DNA from 2 places in the Rhizobium sp. NZLR10 genome. Region 2 is predicted to be linked to the other one. Evidence: predicted binding sites of a transcription regulator. Region 2 holds the regulator's gene; the other holds the start of a gene.

The links. The regulator PhoB, encoded in region 2, activates phosphate uptake and scavenging genes when phosphate is short. The targets are predictions, from matches to a motif close to TGTCATNNANCTGTCAT.
Region 1: the regulator PhoB is predicted to act here: its motif matches at 5,063-5,079, upstream of phnF (phosphonate metabolism transcriptional regulator PhnF).

The regions. Positions count from the first base shown of each region.
Region 1 is NZ_JABDWE010000018.1:111,032-118,257, forward strand. Features, by position in the region: gene HJB82_RS24310 (DapH/DapD/GlmU-related protein) at 1-369, opposite strand, end outside; gene phnL (phosphonate C-P lyase system protein PhnL) at 366-1,073, opposite strand; gene phnK (phosphonate C-P lyase system protein PhnK) at 1,154-1,930, opposite strand; gene HJB82_RS24325 (alpha-D-ribose 1-methylphosphonate 5-phosphate C-P-lyase PhnJ) at 1,927-2,802, opposite strand; gene HJB82_RS24330 (carbon-phosphorus lyase complex subunit PhnI) at 2,799-3,905, opposite strand; gene phnH (phosphonate C-P lyase system protein PhnH) at 3,910-4,518, opposite strand; gene phnG (phosphonate C-P lyase system protein PhnG) at 4,518-4,994, opposite strand; gene phnF (phosphonate metabolism transcriptional regulator PhnF) at 5,103-5,840, shown strand; gene HJB82_RS24350 (2,3-bisphosphoglycerate-dependent phosphoglycerate mutase) at 5,885-6,520, opposite strand; gene dapB (4-hydroxy-tetrahydrodipicolinate reductase) at 6,542-7,226, opposite strand, start outside.
Region 2 is NZ_JABDWE010000032.1:11,537-18,762, forward strand. Features, by position in the region: gene HJB82_RS30875 (Hsp33 family molecular chaperone) at 34-1,026, opposite strand; gene argF (ornithine carbamoyltransferase) at 1,115-2,029, opposite strand; gene HJB82_RS30885 (aspartate aminotransferase family protein) at 2,067-3,266, opposite strand; gene HJB82_RS30890 (GcrA family cell cycle regulator) at 3,690-4,223, shown strand; gene phoB (phosphate regulon transcriptional regulator PhoB) at 4,401-5,084, opposite strand; gene phoU (phosphate signaling complex protein PhoU) at 5,217-5,930, opposite strand; gene pstB (phosphate ABC transporter ATP-binding protein PstB) at 5,975-6,790, opposite strand; gene pstA (phosphate ABC transporter permease PstA) at 6,806-7,226, opposite strand, start outside.

The DNA.
Region 1 (7,226 bases), on a different contig from region 2:
GATGGTCGCCCCATGGCCGATCCAGACATCGTTGCCGATCGTCACGCGGTTTGCCCGCCGCCAGGCGAAGAAATCGGTTTCCATGTCGCCGTCCGGCCAGTAGTCGGCGGCACGATAGGTGAAATGATGCAGCGTCGCCCGCCAGGTCGGATGATTGGTGGCGTTGATGCGCACGGCGGCGGCAATATTGACGAACTTGCCGATCGTTGCGCACCAGACTGAGCCATCCTGCATGATGTAGGAATAGTCGCCGAACGTGGCCTCGCTGATGCGGCAGCGCTCGGAGACCTCCGTATAGCGCCCGAAGGTGGAGTCGCTGACGGATGCCGTCTCATGCACATAGGGCTCGATGCCAAGCTTGCGGCTCATGCGGCGATCTTTCCAGGCGAGAACAGCTGGACGTCGAGGATGCGGTCGGCGACCGCCTCGCGCACTTCCTCGTCGTGGAAAATGCCGAGAAGCGCGACACCCGCCTTCTTCTTCTCCTCGATCATGCCGACGACGACGGCACGGTTTTTGGCATCGAGCGAGGCTGTGGGTTCGTCGAGAAGCAGGATCGTGTGCTCGGTGATGAAGCCGCGGGCGATGTTGACGCGCTGCTGCTCGCCGCCGGAGAAGGTGGCGGGTGGAAGTTGCCAGAGCGCTTCCGGCAGGTTGAGCCTGGCAAGCAGGGCGCCCGCCTTTTCCCGTGCCGTGGCGGCGTCTTCGCCGCGCGCCACAAGCGGTTCGGCAACCACATCGACCGCCGCGACGCGCGGTACTGTGCGCAGGAACTGGCTGACATAGCCGAGCGTGTGGCGCCGCACGTTGAGCACGGTGCGCGGATCGGCGGCGGCGAGGTCGACGATGCGCCCGTCGTGGCGTATGAGGATCTGGCCAGTGTCGACGGCATAATTGCCGTAGATCATCTTGAGCAGCGAGCTCTTGCCGACGCCCGATGGGCCGCCGAGCACGACGCATTCGCCTGAGGCGACCGAGAAGGCGACATTGGAAACGACGGGCAGCCTGATGCCGTCGCGCAGGTGCATGGTGAAGCTTTTCGAGACTTCGGAAACGACGAGGGGCGTTGGCATGATGTCTTCTTTCCTGGTTTCGGATTTACAGCGCCGGGCCCTGAAAAGACGCGCAAGGACGCTGTAAAGTCTTGAATTGCTCAGACCTGCAGGATCGAGGAGACGAGCAGTTGCGTGTAGGGTTCGCGCGGGTCGTCGAGCACCCGGTCGGTGAGCCCGTGTTCGATGACGTAGCCGTCCTTCATCACCATCATCCGGTGTGAGAGCAGGCGGGCGACGGCGAGATCGTGGGTGACGATGATCGCCGACAGGCCGAGATCGTTAACGAGGCCGCGCACCAGATCGAGCAGGCGTGCCTGCACCGAGACGTCGAGGCCGCCCGTGGGTTCGTCCATGAAGACGAGGCGCGGGCCGGTGACGAGGTTGCGGGCGATCTGCAGGCGCTGGCGCATGCCGCCGGAAAAGGCGCGCGGCTGGTCGTCGATGCGGTCGGCGTCGATCTCGACGCGCTCCAGCCAATCGATCGCCGAAGCGCGGATCGTGCCATAGTGCCGGTCGCCGATCGCCATCAGCCGTTCGCCGACATTGGCGCCGGCGGAGACGGTCATGCGCAGGCCGTCGGCCGGATTCTGGTGCACGAAGCCCCAGTCGGTGCGCATCAGGAAACGCCGCTCGGCCTCGTTCATGCGGTAGAGGTCGCGGTAGCTGCCGTCGCGCATGTGGTATTCGACGCTGCCAGTGCTCGGCAGCAGCCGGGTGGAGAGGCAGTTCAGCAGTGTCGTCTTGCCGGAGCCGGACTCGCCGACGATGGCGAGCACTTCGCCCGGCCAGAGATCGAAGGAGACGTCGCGGCAGCCGATCCGGTTGCCGTAAAATTTCGAAACGTCATGGACTTTGAGAAGCGGGATATCGCTCATTCTGCAGCCTCCCGGGCCAACATCTCGCCGGCATGCCCATGGGCGCGGCGGTCTTCGCAGTGATCGGTGTCGGAGCAGACGAACATGCGCCCGCCCTTGTCGTCGAGAACCACCTCGTCCAGATAGACATCCTCGGCACCGCAAAGGGCGCAGGGCTTGTCGAAGCGCTGGATGTCGAAGGGATAGTCATCGAAATCCAGGCTGACGACGTCGGTATAGGGCGGAACCGCATAGATGCGCTTCTCGCGTCCCGCGCCGAAAAGCTGCAGCGCGTCCGACATATGCATCTTCGGATTGTCGAATTTCGGCGTCGGCGACGGGTCCATGACGTAACGGCCGTGTACCTTCACCGGATAGGCATAGGTCTTGGAGATGCGGCCGTTATGGGCGATATCCTCGTAGAGCTTCACATGCATCAGGCCGTATTCCTCGAGAGCATGCATCTTGCGCGTCTCGGTCTCGCGCGGTTCGAGGAAACGCAGCGGCTCGGGGATAGGCACCTGGTAAACGAGCACCTGGCCGGGCCCGAGCTTCTCTTCCGGAATGCGGTGGCGCGTCTGGATGATCGTCGCCTCGCCTGTGCGCGTCGTCACCGCGACATTGGCGACCTTCTGGAAAAAAGCGCGAATGGAAACGGCGTTGGTCGTGTCGTCGGCACCCTGGTCGATGACCTTCAGCACGTCATCCGGTCCGATGATCGAGGCCGTCACCTGCACGCCACCGGTGCCCCAGCCGTAAGGCATCGGCATTTCGCGCGAAGCGAAAGGCACCTGATAGCCGGGAATGGCGATCGCTTTCAGGATGGCGCGGCGGATCATCCGTTTGGTCTGTTCGTCGAGATAGGCGAAGTTGTAGCTGGCCAGATCGCTCATTCGGCGGCCTCCTTCATGTCTTCGCCAGCGTTGCGGGCGGCTTCGAATTCGCGACGCATGCGGCGGACGAGATCGAGTTCGGCCTGGAAGTCCACATAATGCGGAAGCTTCAGGTGCTCGACGAAGCCGGTCGCCTGGACGTTGTCGGAGTGCGAGATGACGAATTCCTCGTCCTGTGCCGGGGCGGTGATATCCTCGCCGAGCTCTTCGGCACGAAGCGCCCTGTCGACCAGCGACATCGCCATCGCCTTGCGCTCGCTCTGGCCGAAGACCAGGCCGTAGCCGCGGGTAAATTGCGGGGGTGCCTTCGCCGAACCCTTGAACTGGTTGACCATCTGGCACTCGGTGATCTGGATCGTGCCTAGCGAGACGGCAAAACCGAGTTCCGGCACGTCGAATTCCACCTCGACCTCGCCGATACGGATCTCGCCGGTGAAGGGGTGGTTGCGGCCGTAGCCGCGCTGGGTGGAATAACCGAGCGCCAGCAGAAAACCTTCGTCGCCGCGGGCGAGCGCCTGCAGGCGCAGATCGCGGGTCATCGGAAATTCCATCGGCTCGCGGGTCAGGTCGCCGATCTCGTGATCCTCAGGCATGTCGCCGTCGGCCTCGATCAGCCCCTCCTCGCCGAGGATCTCGGAGACGCGCATGACGCGGCCGGTCTCGGCTGTGCGCTGGGCAGGCGTCTCGACCGCCTCGTCGGAAAGCAGCGACGGATCGAGCAGCCGGTGGGTATAATCGAAGGTGGGCCCAAGAAGCTGGCCGCCCGGCAGATCCTTGTAGGTCGCCGAGATGCGGCGTTCGATCGTCATATCAGCCGTGTCAAGCGGCTTGGAATAGCCGAAACGCGGCAGCGTCGTGCGGTAGGCGCGCAGCAGGAAGATCGCCTCGATCATGTCGCCGCGCGACTGGCGGACGGCAAGCGCTGCGAGTGTGCGGTCGAAAAGCGAGGCCTCGGCCATCACCCGGTCGACGGCGAGCGCCAGCTGCGCCACGATCTGTTCGATGCCGATCGCGGGCAACGAACGGTCGCCGCGGCGGCGGTCGGCCAGTAGGCGGTGGGCATTGGCGATGGCGGCCTCGCCACCCTTGACGGCAACATACATGAGCTCAGATCTCCGTTGCTGTGATCTTGGTGGTGCGCGGCAGGCAGAGGAAACGCTCGGCCGACGTCAGCACGATGTCGATGCCGCGCGGGAAGAGCGCGCGGTTCTCGGTCCAGAGCCGCAGGAAGGTCTCCGGCAGCCCGACAGGCGCGATTTCCGTCACACTCTGGATACCGGGCCCCATCAGCGCCAGCCTGCGTCCACCCTCGAGATCGGCGAGCTCGATGACAACAGTCGTCGAGCGGTCGGGATATTCCTGCGTGCCCGATGCAAACAGGCCGAAGGAGCAAAGCGCGGTGCCGGCCTCCGTGAAGGCGAAGCGGGCCTCAGCCTTTTCACCGGTCAGCGGCGCGCCGGTGTGGAAGCCGAGCCACTCCGGCACGGCCGATTTCGCCAGTCCCTGGGACAGCCAGACAGGCGTGTCGTGGTCGCAAAGCGTCAGCGCGATCGTGCCGGCGCCAATACCGAACGGCACAGGCGGCGCGACATCGGGCCGGACGGTCTGGATCGTGCCGGGGCGAGCCATGCCGTCCATCAGCATCTTGAAGACGCTCTGGGCGTGGAAGACCGGGTCGGCAAAGCCACCTGTGAGGGCTTCTGTCTTCAGCCCCATCAGTTGTCTCCCCGCACCATGGTGAAGAAATCGACGCGGGTCGCTGCCGTCTCGTCCGCCTTGCGGCGTTCGGCATCGGCGATCCGTTCGGCGACGGGCAAAAGCAGTGCCTGTTCGACAAAATCCTTCGTCGCCTCCTCCTGCCAGAGCGCGTCGAAGATCGCCGCCAGCCGGGCCTTCTCACGGTCGGTGCCCAGCGCCTGGGCATGGCCGATCGCCCCGGAGACGAGCCGGACCGTGGCCCGGGTCACTGTGACCTCGCCAAGATTGAAGGGAGCGCCGCCGCCGCCGATGCGGCCGCGGACCATCACCAACCCGGTCTCCGGTCCGCGCACCGGATGTGCCGCGGGCTTTTCCGGCAACGCGTTCCAGACCGCCGAGAGTTCGCTCAGTTCCGCGCGCGCCAGCAGATCGGCGGCGCGTTTGCGCCCGGATGCCGTCTGTGGCGTTGCGCCTGTCCTATCCGCTGATATCATTGTCGCTTCCTCAAATGTCTATTGATATAGACAACCATACAAGATATACCTACGCTTAAATCGATGTGGTGACAAGCGTGTGACATCGGACGTGGGAACGGGGGCGGAATGCCAGGATTAAAGCAGGTGCAAAGGCAGACTGGTGTGGCGCTCTGGCGCCAGATCGCCGACCGGATCCGTGAGACAATCAGCACGGGTACCTATGACGAGACCGGAATGGTGCCGCCGGAGACGGTCCTGGCGCTGCAATTCGGCGTCAACCGGCATACGGTGCGGAGCGCTTTGGCGGCCTTGGCGCAGGAAGGGATCGTCCGTGCGGTACAAGGTCGCGGCACGCTGATCGAGCGCAAGGAGCGGCTGAATTTCCCGATTACCCGGCGCACGCGATTTACCGCCGGCATCGGCGATCAGGCGCGCGAGATGCGCGGCCTTCTGCTCGACGAGGTGAAGGAGGAGGCCAGCGCCGAGGTCGCCCGCTGGCTGAATATCAAGCCAGGGGGGCAGGTGATCCGGCTGGAAACATTGCGCCATGCCGACAGGCGGCCGGTTTCAAAGGCGACGAGCTGGTTTCCTGCCGGGCGTTTTGCCGGGATCGGCGAGGCCTACCGCAAGCACGAATCGATCACCAAGGCTTTCGCCGAGCTCGGCCTGTCGGACTATGTCCGTGCAACGACCGAGGTGACGGCCGCCCATGCGAATGCAGCCGATATGGCCGACCTCGAACTCACCCCCGGCGCGATCCTGCTGATCGCAAAGGCGATGAACACTGATCTCGATGGCGTGCCGGTGCAATATTCGATCAGCCGGTTCGCAGCCGACCGGGTGCAGTTCACCATCGAGAATTGAGACATGAGGTGCCAGCCGACTCCGGCTGGCACGGACGTCAGAATTCAGTGTGCGCCGGACATATCGCCGAGCACTTCCTTCGACGCGACGGTGGAATCCGCCTTCAGCTTGTAGACCATGGGAACGCCGGTCGCGAGATTGAGGGCAAGCACGCCTTCTTTGCTCAGCTTGTCGAGCACCATGACAAGCGAGCGCAGCGAATTGCCGTGTGCGGCAACCAGCACCTTCTCGCCGTTGAGCACGCGCGGCAGGATTTCTGTGAGGTAGTAGGGCCAGACGCGGGCGCCGGTATCGCGCAGGCTCTCGCCCCCGGGCGGCGGCACGTCATAAGAGCGGCGCCAGATATGCACCTGTTCCTCGCCCCATTTGGCGCGAGCATCGTCTTTGTTGAGACCGGAGAGATCGCCATAGTCGCGCTCGTTCAGCGCCTGGTCGCGGATCGTTGGCAGATCGGGCTGGCCGACCTTGTCGAGGATGAGCTTCAGCGTGTGCTGCGCGCGCACCAACACCGAGGTGTAGGCGACGTCGAATTTGATCCCGTATTCGGCAAGCGCCTTGCCGCCGGCATTGGCCTCCTCGATGCCGAGCGCCGTCAGATCGGGATCCTTCCAGCCGGTGAAGAGATTCTTCAGGTTCCAGTCGCTCTGGCCGTGGCGAACGAGGACGAGGGTACCGCTCATGAATTTGCCTCCGCAATATCGTTATGAAGAAGAAAGCCCGAGCACGTCGAGCATGGAATAGAGACCCGGCTTCTTGTCGCGCGCCCAGAGTGCGGCCTTGATGGCGCCGCGCGCAAAGATCGAGCGGTCGGCTGCGCTGTGCGACAGGGTGACGATTTCGCCTTCACCGGCGAACAGCACCGAATGCTCGCCGATGACGGAGCCGCCGCGCAGCGTCGCAAAGCCGATCGTGCCGGCTTGCCGGGCGCCGGTATGGCCGTCGCGCACACGCACGGATTTTGCGGCAAGATCGATGCCGCGCCCCTTTGCTGCGGCCTCGCCGAACAGAAGGGCGGTGCCGGAAGGCGCATCCACCTTGTGCTTGTGGTGCATTTCCAGGATCTCGATATCCCAGTCATCAGGCTCGAGCGCACGCGCGGCCTGCTCGGCGAGCACGCTGAGCAGATTGACCCCGAGGCTCATATTGCCTGATTTGACGATACGGGCATGGCGGGCGGCGGCGGCGATCTTGGCATTGTCTTCAGCCGAACAGCCGGTCGTGCCGACGACATGGACGATGCGGGCCTGAGCGGCGAGGCCGCAGAATTCCGTTGTTGCGGCAGGCGAGGTGAAGTCGAGCACGCCTTCGGCATCCAGAAAGGCATTGAGCGGATCGTCGCCGATAATGACACCGGTCGGGCCGAGACCGGCGATCTCGCCGGCATCC
Region 2 (7,226 bases):
GGGTGAGGGGCAGATATCAGGGGCCAACCGAGCCTATTCGGCCGGCTGAAGTTCGACCGGCTCGAAGCGATAGGTGGTCGAGCAGAATTCGCAGGTGACAGCGATCTCGCCATCTTCCTGGCTGGCCTCGATCTCCTCGGCAGAGAAGCCCTTCAGCACGCCCTTGATCTTGTCACGCGAACAGCTGCAGCGATCGAAGACGGCGCGCGGTTCGTAGACGCGCACGCCGCGCTCGTGGAACAGGCGGAACAGCAGCCGCTCGGTGCCAACCAGCGGATCGGTGAGTTCATCCGCATCGATGGTCTCGACCAGCGAACGCGCTTCGGCCCAGGAATCGTCCTCGCTATGCGGGCGGCTGCCGGTGTCGCCGTCGCCGCCGTGGAGATCCGGTTGACGCATGCGCTCCGGCGCTTCCGGCAGGAACTGGGCGACAAGGCCACCTGCCCGCCAGCGATGGCGTGGCTGGCCTTCATCGTCGCGATCGAAGAGTTCGGCCGCGGCCAGACGCACGCGCGTCGGGATCTGCTCCGACTGGCGGAAGTAGACGCCGGCAATGTCCTCGAGCGTGGTGCCGTCGAGCGCGACAATACCTTGGTAGGGCTGGCCGAACTTGCCCTGGTCGATGGTGAAGGCAAGCACGCCGTGGCCGAGCAATTGCTCCGGCTCGGTTTCGCCAGCTTCAATGGCCTTGTCGAGCAGCGCCTGGTCGAAACGGGCATAGGCACGGACATTTTCCGGCGTCGAAAAATCGGCAACGAGAAGATCGACCGGGCCGTCGCCCTTGGTCTGCACGGTGAACTTGCCGTCAAACTTCAGCGAGGTGCCGAGCAGCACCGTCAGCACGACGACTTCGGCGAGCAGCCGGGCGACAGGGGCCGGATAATGATGGCGCTCGAGGATCGCGTCGAGCATCGGGCCGAGCTGGACGGCGCGGCCGCGCACATCCAGCCCGTCCACCTGAAAGGGGACGACATGGTCATCGCCGGCGAAATCGAACTGGCCGAGGGCGGCTGCAGCTTCTGCCATGGATTCACTCCTAGTTTTCAAGCGAAAGGACAGGGTGCTCTTCGCTCGCGCGGCCACGCGTTTTTCGCACGCGGCGTCCGATTATGGTTCAGATCGCGCCCAGGCACCAAGCAAGAATCGACTTCTGCGCATGAAGACGGTTTTCCGCTTCATCGAAGACCACGGATTGCGGACCATCGATCACGTCGTCCGTCACTTCCTCACCGCGATGAGCGGGCAGGCAATGCATGAACAATGCATCATTGCCGGCCTTCGCCATCAAGGCCGCGTTGACCTGGTAAGGCTGAAAGACATTGTGACCCCGGGCCCGATGTTCCTGATTCATGGAGACCCAGGTATCGGTCACCACGCAATCGACGCCTTCGACCGCACGGTCGGCATCATGGCAGAGCATGATTTCGGCGCCCTCATTGCGGGCCCAGTTCAGATAGTGATCCTTAGGCTCCGAGCCAAGGGGCACCGCCATGTTCATGCGATAGCCGAAGCGGGCGGCGCCTTCGACCAGCGAATGCAGCACATTGTTGCCGTCGCCGGTCCAGGCGATGGTCTTTCCCTTGATCGGGCCGCGATGCTCTTCGAAGGTCATGATATCGGCCATGATCTGGCAGGGATGGGTGTCATCCGTCAGCGCGTTGATCACAGGCACGGTCGCATGTTCGGCAAGCTCCACCAGGCGCGAATGCTCGGTAGTGCGGATCATGATCGCATCGACATAACGCGACAGAACCTTGGCGGTGTCGCCGATCGTCTCGGCGCGGCCGAGCTGCATCTCGGTGCCGGACAGGAACAGCGTTTCGCCGCCGAGCTGGCGCATGCCGACATCGAAGGAGACGCGGGTGCGCGTCGACGGCTTCTCGAAGATCATCGCCAGCATCTTGCCGGCGAGCGGCTTGTCGCCCGTGCCGGCCTTGAAGGCCTGCTTGCGGGCGAGCGCATCGTTCATGATGGTTCTGAGATCGGCTGAGGTGACCGCGGAAAGATCGAGGAAATGTTTGGGAGCCATGTTCTTACCTGTGCTGCGCCCGAAGGCGGCAATCTCTTCAAGCCGTTTTCTTGACCTTCGCGGCGCGAATGCTCTCGGCGGCGCGCTCGATGCGGTCAAGGCCCTCTCGGGCTTCCTCGGCGGTGACGACGAGGGGCGGAAGAAGGCGGATGACGTTATCGCCGGCGGGTATGCCGAGCAGATGGGCGGCGCGGATCGCCTGCAGCAATTCGGCCGAGGGAATAGCAGCCTTGATGCCGAGCAACAGCCCCTCGCCTCTGATATCCTCGATCACATCGGGATAGCGATCCTTCAGCGAGGCGAGGCCCTGGCGGAAGACGAGTGCTACGTCGCGCACCTGCTGGAGGAAGCCATCGGCGAGGATGATGTCGAGCACGGCGCTGCCGACGGCCATGGCGAGCGGATTGCCGCCATAGGTCGAGCCATGCGTGCCGGCCTTCATGCCGGAGGCGGCCTCTGAAGTAGCAAGGCAGGCGCCGAGCGGGAAACCACCGCCGATGCCCTTGGCAACCGCCATGATGTCGGGCGTGACGCCCGACCATTCATGGGCAAAGAACCTGCCGGTGCGGCCAACGCCGGTCTGGACCTCGTCGAGGATCAACAGCAGGCCGTTTTCGTCGCAAATCTGGCGAAGCGCCTTCATGAATTCGGGGGTGGCAGGACGCACGCCGCCCTCGCCCTGCACCGGCTCGATGAGGATTGCCGCCGTCGCATCGGTGATCGCGGCGCGGACCGCTTCGATGTCGCCGAACGCCACCTGATCGAAACCCGGCGCCTTGGGGCCGAAGCCTTCGAGATATTTCTCCTGGCCACCGGCGGCGATTGTCGCGAGCGTCCGCCCATGGAAGGCGCCCTCGAAGGTGATGATATGGAAGCGCTCGGGATGGCCGTTGGAAAACTGATAACGGCGCGCCGTCTTGATCGCGCATTCGAGCGCTTCAGCACCCGAATTGGTGAAGAACACCTTGTCGGCGAAGGTGGCGTCGGTCAGCCGTTTGGCCAAACGCTCCTGGCCGGGGATCTCATAGATGTTGGAGAGGTGCCAGACCTTGTCGGCCTGCTCCTTCAGCGCGCCGACCACATGCGGATTGCCGTGGCCGACCGAGGTGACGGCAACACCGGCGCCGAAATCGAGATAACGTTCGCCGCTTTCGGTGATCAGCCACACGCCCTCGCCTCGCTCGAACCGCAGCGGGGCACGAGAGTAGGTGTCATAAAGCGGCGCGGCTTCAGCCATGGCGCGGTCTCCCGATCAGAGTTATCAAGCAACGGACTCCGGCTAAGAAAACCAGGCCCGAAAAATTAAAAATGCCGCCTTGCGGCGGCCAGCGGTACTATTTCCTTTTCGCGCTGCAATGTCAACAAAACTGCGCCCTTAGCGCATGCAGCAAGGTTGTACAGCGGTGTTTTCGACCTTCAACAGGCTTTATTGCAGAAATGACACGCTGGGGCAGCAAGTTGGGGAAAACTCCGAATTCGATTCATCCGGATTCATGCGACTCTTGTCACGGAGTCACGCTCACACTAGGTTAAAGTTCAATTACTAGACTGCATGCGGCGGAACTAGTCACCAAAATTGATCAAGCGTTTCTTGTTTCGGAGCTTCCGAGGCAACGGTGAGGGATTCTGCCATCACCAACGCAGAAGGTGGAGACAGGGCATGAACTGGACAGACGAGCGGGTCGAGAAACTCAAGAAGCTTTGGGCCGAAGGACTGAGCGCCAGCCAGATCGCGGCGCAACTTGGCGGTGTCAGCAGAAACGCTGTAATCGGCAAGGTGCACCGCCTGAGCCTTCCGGGCCGCGCCAAGGCCGGCGGCACGGCCGCCACGGCCCGAACGCCGAAACGCAATACATCGGCGCCGCGCGCGCCGAACTTCGCCTCTCGGATCACCACCCGCACCGTTACCCGCCAGCAGGGCGCAACGATGCTGAAGGAAGAGATCGAGATCGAAACGGTCGAGGAAATGGAATACGTGCCGAAAGGCAACGTGGTCGTGCCGATCTCCCGCCGCCTCGGCCTGACGGAACTGACCGAACGCACTTGCAAGTGGCCGGTCGGCGATCCGCTGAAGGATGACTTCCACTTCTGCGGCTGCGAGTCCCCCGACAATTCACCCTATTGCGGCTATCACCAGAAACTCGCCTACCAGCCCGTCAACGAACGCCGCCGGGCGGCAGCGCGGGCGAGCTGAACGGGTGACATTGTCGACATGCAAAAACGGGCTGGAAGGCCCGTTTTTTTATGTGAGTACGTTGGGTGTGGCTGCCCCTCATCCGCCTGCCGGCACCGACCGGGGTCGAGACGAGTGGCTCGACCCCGGTCGGGTTAGGGTGAGGGGCAGAGCTTGCTCGACTTTATCGGAAACCCCTCAGGCTTCCATCGAATAGCCGGCGCCGCGGACGGTGCGGATGACGTCTTGCATGTTGGAGAAGTTCAGCGCCTTGCGCAGGCGGCCGACATGGACGTCGACGGTGCGTTCGTCGACATAGATATCGTGGCCCCAGACGCCGTCGAGAAGCTGCGAGCGGGAGAAGACCCGGCTCGGCGACGACATCAGGAATTCCAGCAGGCGGAATTCGGTGGGGCCGAGGCGGACTTCGCGGCTTTTGCGATGGACGCGATGGGTTTCGCGGTCGAGTTCGATATCGCCGCATTTCAGCACCGTCGACAGCACCTCGGGACGGGCGCGGCGTAGCATCGCCTTGACGCGGGCAACGAGCTCCGGGGTCGAGAACGGCTTGACGACGTAATCGTCGGCCCCGGTCGACAGTCCGCGGACGCGCTCGCTCTCTTCGCCGCGCGCCGTCAGCATGATGATCGGCAGACGTTCGGTTTCCGGCCGCATGCGCAGGCGCCGGCAGAGTTCGATGCCGGAGACGCCGGGCAGCATCCAATCGAGGATGAGCAGGTCGGGCGTGCGCTCCTGAAGCCTGATTTCGGCTTCGTCGCCACGAAGGATAGTATCGACCTCGAAGCCTTCCGCTTCGAGATTGTAGCGAAGAAGCACGCTCAAGGCTTCCTCGTCTTCAACAACTGCAACTCTCGGGATCATGCCTGTCGGTCTCCTCGCGCATGTTCCTTAAACCGGGGTGATTTAAGCAATGCATCCTGCGCAAATTCAGAAAGGTGGCTGCGACCTCTTTGCGCGCCCGGATGGGCGCGCACGCAACGGCTAGTATGGGCTTTATTCCGTGACCGCGCCGACGGTGTTGGCGCTGTCGTCTTTCGGACGGTCACCTTCCGGCTGTGCGCCGGTCGCCATGTAGTAGATCGTCTCGGCGATGTTGGTGGCGTGGTCGCCGATGCGCTCGATGTTCTTGGCGCAGAAGAGCAGATGCGTGCAGCTGGTGATGTTGCGCGGATCTTCCATCATGTAGGTCAGCAGCTCGCGGAACAGCGAGGTGTACATCGCGTCGATCTCGTTGTCGCGTTCACGGATCGCATTGGCCTTGTCGGCGGAGCGCGTCGTGTAGACGTCGAGCACTTCCTTGAGCTGGACGAGCGCCAGCTCGGACAGATGCTCGAGACCGCGGGCGAGCTTGCGCGGAACGCCGGTGCTCTGCACGGCGATGACGCGCTTGGCGGTGTTCTTGCCGAGGTCGCCGACGCGTTCGAGATCGGCGGCGATGCGGATCGAACCCATGATTTCGCGCAGGTCCGAGGCCATCGGTTGACGGCGGGCGATGGTAACGATCGCCTTGTCGCCGATTTCTCGCTCGGCGTGATCGAGGATCACATCGTCGGAGATGACCTTCTGCGCCAGCGCGGTATCGCCGTTGACGAGCGCCCGGACGGCCTCGCTGACCATCTGCTCGGCCAGGCCGCCCATTTCGGAAATCCGCCTGGACAGGAACTTCAGATCATCATCATAGGCAGAAAAAATATGTGTCGATGCCATGGGGCTTTATCCTCGAATAACGGGAAGGCTTGGTGTCGCCAAAATCAACCGAAGCGACCCATGATGTAGTCCTGGGTGCGCGGATCGTCGGGATTGGTGAACATCTTGTCGGTGTCGTTCTCCTCGACGAGATTGCCGAGGTGGAACATGGCGGTGCGCTGCGAGACGCGCGCGGCCTGCTGCATGGAGTGGGTGACGATGACGATCGTGTAGTTCTCGCGCAGTTCGTGGATCAGTTCCTCGACCTTGGCGGTGGCGATCGGGTCGAGCGCCGAGCAGGGCTCGTCCATCAGGATGACTTCAGGGCTGACGGCGACGGCGCGGGCAATGCAGAGGCGCTGCTGCTGACCGCCGGACAGGCCGGTGCCGGATTCATGCACGCGGTCCTTGACCTCGTTCCAGAGGCCGGCACGCTGCAGGCTGGTCTCGACGATCTGGTCGAGATCGGCCTTCGACTTGGCAAGGCCATGGATGCGCGGGCCGTAGGAGACGTTTTCATAGATCGTCTTCGGGAACGGGTTCGGCTTCTGGAAGACCATGCCGACGCGGGCGCGAAGTTCGACGACGTCGATATCGGGATCATAGATATCGTCGGTATCAAGCGTGATCTTGCCGGTGACCCGGCAGCCGTCGATCGTGTCGTTCATGCGGTTTAGGCTCCGCAGGAAGGTCGACTTGCCGCAGCCGGACGGGCCGATCAGCGCGGTTACGGTGTTTTCGCGGATGTTCAGGTTCACATCGAAAAGCGCGCGCTTCTCGCCATAGTAAACCGAGACATCCTTGCCGATCATCTTATAAGGGACGTTGCTCATCTTCTGATCCAGCGCTTTTTCAACTGCAGCTTCCGTCAACATGTTCATGATGTGTAACTCCGTTTACCAGCGGCGCTCGAAGCGACGACGCAAGAGGATGGCGCCCATGTTCATGACGATCAGGAACAGGAGCAGGACGATGATGGCACCCGAAGTCCGCTCGACGAAGGCACGTTCGGCCTCGTTGGCCCACATATAGACCTGCACGGGCAGAGCCGTCGAGGGATCGAGCGGCGTCGTCGGCGCGTTGGCGACGAAGGCGACCATGCCGATCAGCAGCAGCGGCGCGGTTTCGCCGAGCGCATGCGCCAGGCCGATGATCGTGCCGGTGAGGATGCCGGGCATGGCGAGCGGCAGAACATGGTGGAACACCATCTGCATCTTCGAGGCGCCGAGGCCGAGGGCTGCAGCGCGGATCGACGGCGGCACGGCGCGCAGTGCGGCGCGCGTCGCAATGATGATCGTCGGCAGGGTCATCAACGTC